2 regions of the Novosphingobium decolorationis genome follow, and region 2 is predicted to be linked to the other one. Evidence: predicted binding sites of a transcription regulator. Region 2 holds the regulator's gene; the other holds the start of a gene.
What was found. The regulator LexA, encoded in region 2, represses DNA repair genes until DNA is damaged. The targets are predictions, from matches to a motif close to GTTCCNCNCTTGTTCT.
Positions count from the first base shown of each region.

Region 1: a site for LexA is predicted at 1,747-1,762, ahead of HT578_RS21170 (PA0069 family radical SAM protein). Genes of this name have one in related genera too.

Region 1 is NZ_CP054856.1:4,569,642-4,574,058, reverse strand. Features, by position in the region: gene HT578_RS21175 (TadG family pilus assembly protein) at 1-1,627, shown strand, start outside; gene HT578_RS21170 (PA0069 family radical SAM protein) at 1,768-2,838, shown strand; gene HT578_RS21165 (hypothetical protein) at 2,954-3,448, shown strand; gene HT578_RS21160 (hypothetical protein) at 3,566-3,865, shown strand; gene dnaE (DNA polymerase III subunit alpha) at 3,949-4,417, opposite strand, start outside.
Region 2 is NZ_CP054856.1:631,794-636,210, reverse strand. Features, by position in the region: gene HT578_RS02875 (ComEC/Rec2 family competence protein) at 1-1,562, shown strand, start outside; gene lexA (transcriptional repressor LexA) at 1,590-2,273, opposite strand; gene HT578_RS02865 (molybdopterin molybdotransferase MoeA) at 2,396-3,643, opposite strand; gene moaC (cyclic pyranopterin monophosphate synthase MoaC) at 3,640-4,137, opposite strand; gene trpC (indole-3-glycerol phosphate synthase TrpC) at 4,335-4,417, opposite strand, start outside.

The sequences.
Region 1 (4,417 bases), 700 kb from region 2:
CCCCCTTGCCTGCGATAACGAGGGGGCTGTCACCGCCATGCTGGCAGGCTCTCTGCTCATGCTGATGGGGGTGGCAACGGTTGCCGTGGACCTGGGCGCGATCTACCTCGCAGAGCGCCGCCTCCAGGGCCTGGCCGATGCCGCCGCGATGGCCGCCGCGCAGGAAAACGCCATCGAAATGCGCCGCTCCGCCGTCCAGGGCCTCATCGACCAGAGCCGCGAGGCCGACATCGAGATCGCCGAACTCGAAAGCGGCACCTATCGCCAGGACAATATCGTGCCCCTGGACGAACGCTTCCAGCTTGGCGGGGAGGACAGCGCCGCGCGCGTCCACCTTGTCCAGACGGTCCCGCTCTTCTTCGGACGTGCGCTCGGCTTCGAGACGGCCACGGTGCGCGCGCGCGCGACGGCCGCGCGGATCGACATGGCCGCCTATTCGCTGGGTTCGAGCCTTGCCACCGTGTCGGACGGCGTTCCCAACGCGCTGCTCTCGGCGCTGATCGGGACCGAGCTCAACCTCTCGGTGCTCGATTCGCAGAACCTTGCCAGCGCCGATGTCGACCTCTTGGGGTACGCCGAGGCCCTCAAGCTGCAGGTCAATGCGAACGAGGGCACCTACGCCGAGCTGTTCGACACGCCTGTCCCGCTCGGCGATGCGCTGCGCGCGATCGGCTCGACCGCGGCCGACAGCGCCACGGTTGCCCTCATCGACCGGATCGCGGACGAGGCCCCCTTCGTTGAAGTGCGCCTTGCCGACCTCCTCGATCTGGGCCCCTACGGCGCGCTTGACTACGATCCGGGCACGGCGGGCGTGGAGGTCGACGCCTTCTCGCTGGTGCGCATGCTGCTCGAACTTTCCCACGGCGACACGCTCGACATCGAACTGGACCTGGCCGCCACCGGGCTCTCCAGCGTCCATGTGCGCCTCGTGCGCGGCTATGGACTGGCGCATTCCCCCTGGCTGACGATCACCGGCGCGCGCGATTACGTCCTGCGCACGGCCCAGGCCCGGCTGCTCGTGTCCGCGCGCGTGGGTACGGGGAGCCCCTGGCTGCCATCCATCGAACTCCCCCTCTACACCGAGCTCGCCCAGGCCGAGGCCACACTCGATGATATCCAGTGCAGCGGCGATCCCAATAGCGACGGTGTGCGGCTTGGCGTGACCCCGGCCATCGGCACCATCGGCATCGGGCGGCCCGACGCGCAGGACATGGGGGACCTTTCGAGCCCGGTCACGCTTTCGCGCGCCACCCTCGTCAACGTGCCGCTGATTGCGCGCGTTACCGCGCTTTCGGAAGTGTCGCTGGGCGGTACGACCGGCCCGCAGGAGGTCCACTTCACCTTTGCCGACATCCGCGACAAGGTCACCAAGACCGTCTCGACGCAGGATCTGACCCAGTCGCTCGCGACCTCTCTGATCGCGCAGACCGACCTCGAAGCCCAGACGCTGGGCCTCTCGCTCAGCCTGTCCTCTGTCACCAACATCGTCGGCCATAGCCTGGCCACGATTGCTCCGACACTCGATGCGACCGTGTTCTCTCTCACGCAGGCGCTTGGTCTCCGCCTCGGGGCAGCCGATGTCCAGGTCAACAAGGTCCGCTGCGGAGTGCCCACCGTCATCGCCTGACGCATCCGGACCGATCCTCGGGAGAGCCTCCCCCCTTTCTCTCTCCCGACACCTACCGGGCCCGCCGCCAGACCCTCGGCAGCGGGCCCGGTTTCCTGCCGGGCTTGCGCCGCCCAGTCGTTCCCTATATGTTCCAGATCATGGAACACGCGAAAGGCAGAGGATCGGTCAGCAACCAGGTCAGCGCGCGCTTTGGCCTCGCCCGCCACGAAGCCGATGGCGACTGGCGCGATGCGCGCACCGACATCGACGGCCCGCTACCCCCGCTGCGCACCACCGTGACCGAGCTTCGCCCGAAGAGCATCGTCTCCTTCAACCAATCGCCCGACATCCCCTTCGACCGCTCGATCAACGCCTACAACGGGTGCGAACATGGCTGCATCTACTGCTTTGCCCGGCCCAGCCATGCCTACCACGACCTTTCGCCCGGCCTCGATTTCGAAACCAGGCTCTTTGCCAAGCCCGATGCCGCCCGGTTGCTGCGCAAAACGCTGGCCCGCCGGAACTACCGCGTCGCCCCGATTGCGATGGGGACCAACACCGATCCCTACCAGCCGATCGAGCGGCGCTACCGGATCACCCGGGAGATCCTCGACCTGTGCCTGGAAGTCGGCCATCCGGTCAGCCTCGTCACCAAGTCCGACCGCATCCTTGCGGACAGCGACGTACTGGCCGAACTGGCGCGGCGCGATCTTGTCAGCGTCGGGATCTCGGTCACCAGCCTCGACGCGCGCCTTTCGCGCCTGCTCGAACCGCGCACGGCAGCTCCTGCCAAGCGCTTTGCCGCGCTCGAGGCCCTGAATGCCCAAGGTATTCCCGCCCACGCCATGATCGCACCGGTCATCCCCGCGATTACCGACCACGAACTGGAAAGCCTGGTCGAAGCCGCGGCCAGCGCGGGATCGCGCGGAGCCATGTGGATCATGCTGCGCCTGCCGCTTGAGGTCGCCCCGCTCTTTCGCGAATGGCTCGAGACCCATTTCCCCGAGCGCGCGGGCAAGGTCATGGCTATCATCCGCGAAATGCGCGGCGGGCGCGACAACGATCCGCGCTTTGGCGAGCGCTTCCGCCCCCAGAGCCCCTGGGCCGACCTCGTGCGCAGCCGCTTTCGCCTTGCCATGAAGCGCCACGGCCTTGGGCCTCCCGGCGTCCACCTCGATTGCAGCCAGTTCCGCGCGCCCTCGCCCGACGGGCAACTCAGCCTGCTGTAGAGGCCTAGGCACGATCGGGGAGCCACCGCCCATGAAACAATACACTTGCCTAATAACAAGTGCCGTGCGTTCATGGCGCCCTTGCATTGCCCACCGTGCTCCCGGAGGAAAATCCATGAACGCCACTCTCCTCGCGCTGGCTCTTGCCAGTCTTGCCCCGGCTGCGGGCGCGTCCTCCGCGCCGGACGGCCAGGCTACGCTCCCCTCGGTGAGCCGCGCGCAAGCCTGCACCCCGGACTGCCTCTCCACGACCGAGGCGGTCACCTACGCCTCCTATCTGGGCTCAAAAGCGGGCGTTGCCGGGATTTTCGAAATGCCCGTGCGTGCGGTGGGCGCGCAGAACGGTAACATCTACCTGAACTCCGAGCGCGACTACCGTGACCGCAACTGCCTGACCGTCTCCATTCCCATGCGCACTGCACGGCGCATGTTCGGCAGCGATGACCCCGATGAGATTGCCAAACAATTGAAGGGGCAGCGCATTTTCGTAAAAGGCATTGCCCGGCAGACCCGCATCAACTTCATCGCGAACGGTCAGCCGACCGAAAAGTACTACTTCCAGATCCACGTCCTGGCCGACAAGCCTGAGCAATTGCGGCTCGCGGCCTGACGCGCGCCGCGCTCCCAGACTGCCCGCTGAACACGCGGTAATCTGCGGTTCATGGAACCGGAGGCGCGTATCCTTGGTTATTCCCGGCAACATGAAACAATAACGGGATGCGAAACCATGGCAGATGAATACGTGACCCAGGAGCGCCGCACTACCACCGAGGAACCCGCGGCGGCACAGCCTACCCACACCACCGTGATCCACGAGAGCAAGTCCTCCTCGGGCGGCAGTGGCCTTGTCATTGCGCTGGTGCTGCTGGTTGCCGTCGCGGGCGGCTTCTACCTCTTCAGCCAGACGTCCTCGAGCGAGGTCGCGCGCGACAACGCCATTGCCGATGCCGCCCAGGATGTCGGCAACGCGGCCTCGCAGATCGGCGATGCGGCCGAAAGCGCAGCCGAAGGCGCCGCGAACAACTAAGGCGCCGCCCCTCAGGTGCAAAAGGCCCGGCATTCCATATCGAGCGCCGGGCCTTTCTGCGTGCCTGGAAGGGAGCGCGGCAATCAGGCTGCGCGGCGCACGCTCTCGGGGCCCTGGCGGGCGATCAGCGATATGTTCGAGAGTCCCTCGACACTGGCGAGCTGCTCGGCAAATTCGCCATCAAGCGCGAAGTCACGCCCCAGCCGCACCCGCTGGTCACGTCCGTCGCCCAGCTTGAGCGTCGCCATCACCTCGCCCGTCCCCTTGCGCCCCGGACGCATGAGGAGCGCGAGTTCCTGCACCGCCTCGACCGTGCTGATGTCGAGGCGCAGCAGCATGCGCGCGCCCGCCGTCACTTCGGCCAGCGGGCGTCCGCTGCGCACGGTGACGCGCGGCGGCTCGTCCTCGCTGGGGCTGTCGAGCTCAACCTGGAGGAGCAGGCAGGCGTTCTCCTTGCCCCAGGCCACGAAGGCATCGACCATGTTCTCTTCAAAGCAGCAGGCCGAGAAGTTGCCCGAGGCGTCCGAGTAATCGACCATGACGAAGTCCTTG
Region 2 (4,417 bases):
TCCTGGAGCCAGCGGAAGGAGGGGAAGCGCCGTTGGCACGCGTTCGGCGCCGACTGGCCGCGCATGTTCGTGAGCAGGTTGATGAGCGGGCGAATGGCATTGCGGTGGCGCTCGTCACCGGGGATCGGGGAGGCATCACGGCCGACGATGCGCAGGCCATGCGCGATTCCGGCCTCGCGCATCTGTTGGCCATAAGCGGGCTCCACGAGACGGCCGTGATTGGCCTTATTTATTTCCTGTCCGTGCGCACGCTCGCCTTGTGGCCGGCCTTGGCACTGCGAGTACGGTTGCCGGTATTGGCCTCCGGGCTCGCTGCGCTGGGGGGGATTGGCTATACGCTGCTGACCGGCGCGCAGGTGCCGACGGTTCGTTCGTGTATCGCGGCGCTGCTCGTGCTTGGTGCCCTGGCGCTGGGGCGCGAAGCACTGTCCTTGCGAATTCTGGCAGTGGCGGCATTCGCCGTCATGCTTCTATGGCCTGAAGCCGTGGTGGGACCAAGCTTCCAGATGAGCTTTGCCGCTGTCCTTGCCATCGTGGCTTTGTCGACCTCTGCACCCGTGCGCAATTTCCTCGGTCCCCGCGAGGAGCCGGCCTGGATGCGCGGCGTGCGCTGGTTCGGCATGCTCATGCTGACCGGGCTGGTGATCGAGCTCGCCCTGATGCCGATTGCGCTGTTCCACTTTCACAAGGCCGGTCTCTACGGCTCCTTGGCCAATCTCGTCGCAATTCCGTTGACGACCTTTGTGATCATGCCCGGAGTGGTTCTGGCCCTGGCGGCCGATATCGTGTCCCTTGGTGCGCCGCTCTGGGCCGTCGTGGGATGGACCATCAATGCGGTGCTGGGACTGGCGCATTGGGTCTCGGCGCAGCCGGGGGCGGTGACGCTGGTGCCGGGCATGGGCGAGGTGGCCTTCACGTTGTTCCTTGCCGGAGGATTCTGGCTGGCCCTATTGGTCGGAAAGGCGCGTCTGCTGGGCGCTCTCCCCTGCGTCGCGGGCTCTCTTGTCCTCTATAATCAGGCACCGCCTGATCTGCTGATCGCCGGGGATGGCCGCAACGTAGGCGTTGTGGAGCGGACGGCCGGGCGTGATGCGCCAAGGCTGCTGCTGCTGCGCGACACGCGCAGTGACTATGTGCGTGACAATTTCCAGGAGAATGCGGGGCTGCGCGGGGAGGCGATCTACCTCCCCGATCATCCGGGCGCGCGCTGTAACGCCGATTTCTGTTCGATCACCTTGCAGATGCGGGAGCGTGCAGCGACCGTGTTGTTGTCGAGGAGCCGGGACATCGTACCCGAAAGAGAGCTCGCCGCCGCCTGCGACCGGGCTGACATCGTGATTTCGGATCGCTGGCTGCCGCGGGCATGCCGGCCGCGCTGGTTCAAGGCTGACCGGGGGACGCTCAGCCAGACGGGAGGCCTGAGCGTTGATCTGTCGCGCGGCGCGGTGCGCAATGTCGCGCAGGGGCAGGGCATGCATGGATGGTGGCGTGGACGGACAGGAGAGATGTCCTTGCAGGACCTCATCCCGCCCATGCCATCACCGTCGTCTCCGGATCGTTAGCGCGCGTGGCGCTGCGATCCGGTCGGCTCAGTGGAAGTAGCGACGCAGGAGGCCTGCGAGCTTGCCCTGCACCTTGATCTCGTCGGCCGCATAGATCTGCGGTTCATAGGCCGCGTTGGCCGGGTCGAGACGGATCATGCCGTTTTCACGGCGCAGGTACTTGAGCGTCGCTTCCTCGCCGCGCACGAGGGCGACCACGATTTCGCCATCGTTGGCGATCTCGGTGCGCTTCACGAGGGCAAAGTCGCCGTCGAGAATGCCCGCTTCGATCATCGAATCGCCGGAGACCTCCAGCGCATAGTGTTCACCCGCGCCCAGAAGCGCGGCGGGAACGGGCAGGATCGCCTGGTCCTCCAGCGCTTCGATCGGGACGCCCGCGGCGATGCGTCCGTGCAAGGGGATCTCGATCACATCGGGTGCCGATGCGGGAGTGGCGGCCTCGGGCTTTGTGAAAGGAATGACATTCGAGCCGGCCGCAGGGGCCGCCTGGCCGCCTTCGTCGGCGCGGCGCAGCACTTCGAGCGCGCGGGCGCGGTTGGGCAGGCGGCGAATGAAGCCGCGTTCCTCCAGCGCTGAAATCAGTCGGTGCACGCCCGACTTGGACTTGAGGTCCAGCGCGTCCTTCATTTCTTCGAAGCTGGGCGAAATGCCGGTTTCGTCAAGCCGGGTCTGGATGAACCGGAGCAATTCGTGCTGCTTGCGGGTCAACATGTTCGCTGCCTCTTTCCTGCGCGTGCCGCACACGGAAATTCGGCTTCCCGCGCATCAGCTGTTCTTCTGGATGTTCCACTTGTGAACATTTTGAGAACAATTAAGCAACAGAATTTCCCACGTCAAGCGATACCGCCGTTCTGGAGTATGTAGATGCGCACGTTTGCGCCAGACGGTGTTTCCGGTCCGTTCGCAGGACGCTCGATGAGCACGTTACTGCCCGCAAGAGCGCCCAGGGCCCCGCTGTCCTGAACCCGCACGGCGCGCACGCATTCCCCGTCCCAGGTGCCGCGCAGGAATTCGCGGCGTGCGCCGGTGGCCGGGAGGTCCCCGTCGAGGCGGGTGGTGACGACCATAGGAGCAGGATCGAGCGCGCCCATCAGCCGGCGCAGCAGCGGGAGCAGGAAATGGTAGCCCGTAACGAGTGCAGACACCGGATTTCCGGGCAGCCCGATGATGATCTGGCGGCGCTGCGAGCGGGGGCGGGTGGCGACGAGGAGCGGCTTGCCCGGCTTGATCGCGATGCGCCAGAAGTCGAGCTTCGCGCCCCAGGCTTCGAGCGCGGGGCGGATGAGGTCGTGGTCGCCAACGGACGCGCCGCCGCTGGTGACGATGACGTCGGCATGGGCGGCTTCGTCGAAGGCCCCCAGGAGCGCGTCGAGCGTATCTCCGACCGGGCCGATGCGGCGTGTCTGGACCGCGAGCCCGGCGACCATTGCCTCCAGCATGGCGCCATTGCTCGCCGGAATCTGGTGCGTGGCGCAGTTCTCCGGGTCGGAGGAGAGCTCATCGCCGCTGTCGATGATCGCGACTTCGGGCGCGCGGAAGACGGGTAGGTGCCTGTGCCCGGCCGAGACGGCGAGCGCGATCTGCGCAGGGCCGATGCGGGTTCCGGCGGGAAGGACTTCCTTTCCGGTCACGAAGTCCGAGCCGAGGCGGCGCACGTGGCGATCCTGCGGGCTGGGGCCTGAGCCGGTGAGCGCGAGTGCATCGTCGCTGCGCGTGAGATCTTCCTGCACGATCACGGCGGCGGCGTCGCAAGGCAGCAGCGCGCCGGTCGAGATGCGCACCGCGTCACCGCGCGCCATGGTGCCGGTGAAGGGGTGCCCGGCGGCACTCTCGCCCACGATGGTCCAGGGGCCGGCAAGATCGCCATCGGTGACCGCGTAGCCGTCCATGGCGGAAAGGTGCCCGGCGGGCTGGGTGCGGCGGGCGAGCAGCGGTTCTGCAAGATAGCGGCCGATGGCGCCTGTCATGTCGACATGCTCGCGGCGCATCGGATCGGCGAGAGCAAGGAGGCGGCGCTGTGCCTCTTCGAGCGGGATCGGGGGCGTCATGACGGGCGTGTCGGGAGAAGGCGCGGTGCTCATACCCAGCCTTCGGCCTTCCAGTGGCCCGACTTGCCGCCCTGCTTCTCGACGAGGCGGATATCCGAGATGACCATGCCCTTATCGAGCGCCTTGGCCATGTCGTAGATCGTGACAAGCGCGATCGAGACGGCGGTGATGGCCTCCATCTCGATGCCGGTCTTGCCGGTTATCGAGGCGGTCGCGGTGGCGCGGATGGAGCCGGTGAACTCTTCCTCTTTCTCGAAGGTGAAATCGAGGTTCACCGCATCGAGGGGGAGGGGGTGGCACATCGGGATGAGATCGGCGGTCTTCTTGGCCGCGAGGATGCCTGCGATGCGCGCCGTTCCCAGCACGTCGCCCTTGGGCGCATCGCCGGCGCGCACGGCGTCGAGCGCCTCGCGGGTCATGGTGATCGTGCCGCTGGCCACCGCGAGGCGGCGGGTTTCGGCCTTGGCGCCGACATCGACCATGCGCGCGGTGCCGTCCGTGTCGATATGGCTAAGCGATGAGCTCACGAGAGGGGTCCTTGGCGCAAGGGTAAATGACAGGGAGGGGACATCAGGTTGACACAGTTGACACAGTCCAGGGGGCCAACTGTCCGGCCCCCTTCCTGCGGCATCTCGGCAAGGGTCGGGAAGGAGGCGCGAAGGGGCGTCATTGCGTGAGATCCTTGCAGATCGCGGCGGTGTAGGACAGCCCCTTTTCGCGCTCTTCAGGCGCCGGTGAGAAGGCGCCGGGTCGCGGCCTCGACATCGGCCTCGCGCATCAGGCTTTCGCCGACCAGGAAGGTGCGCG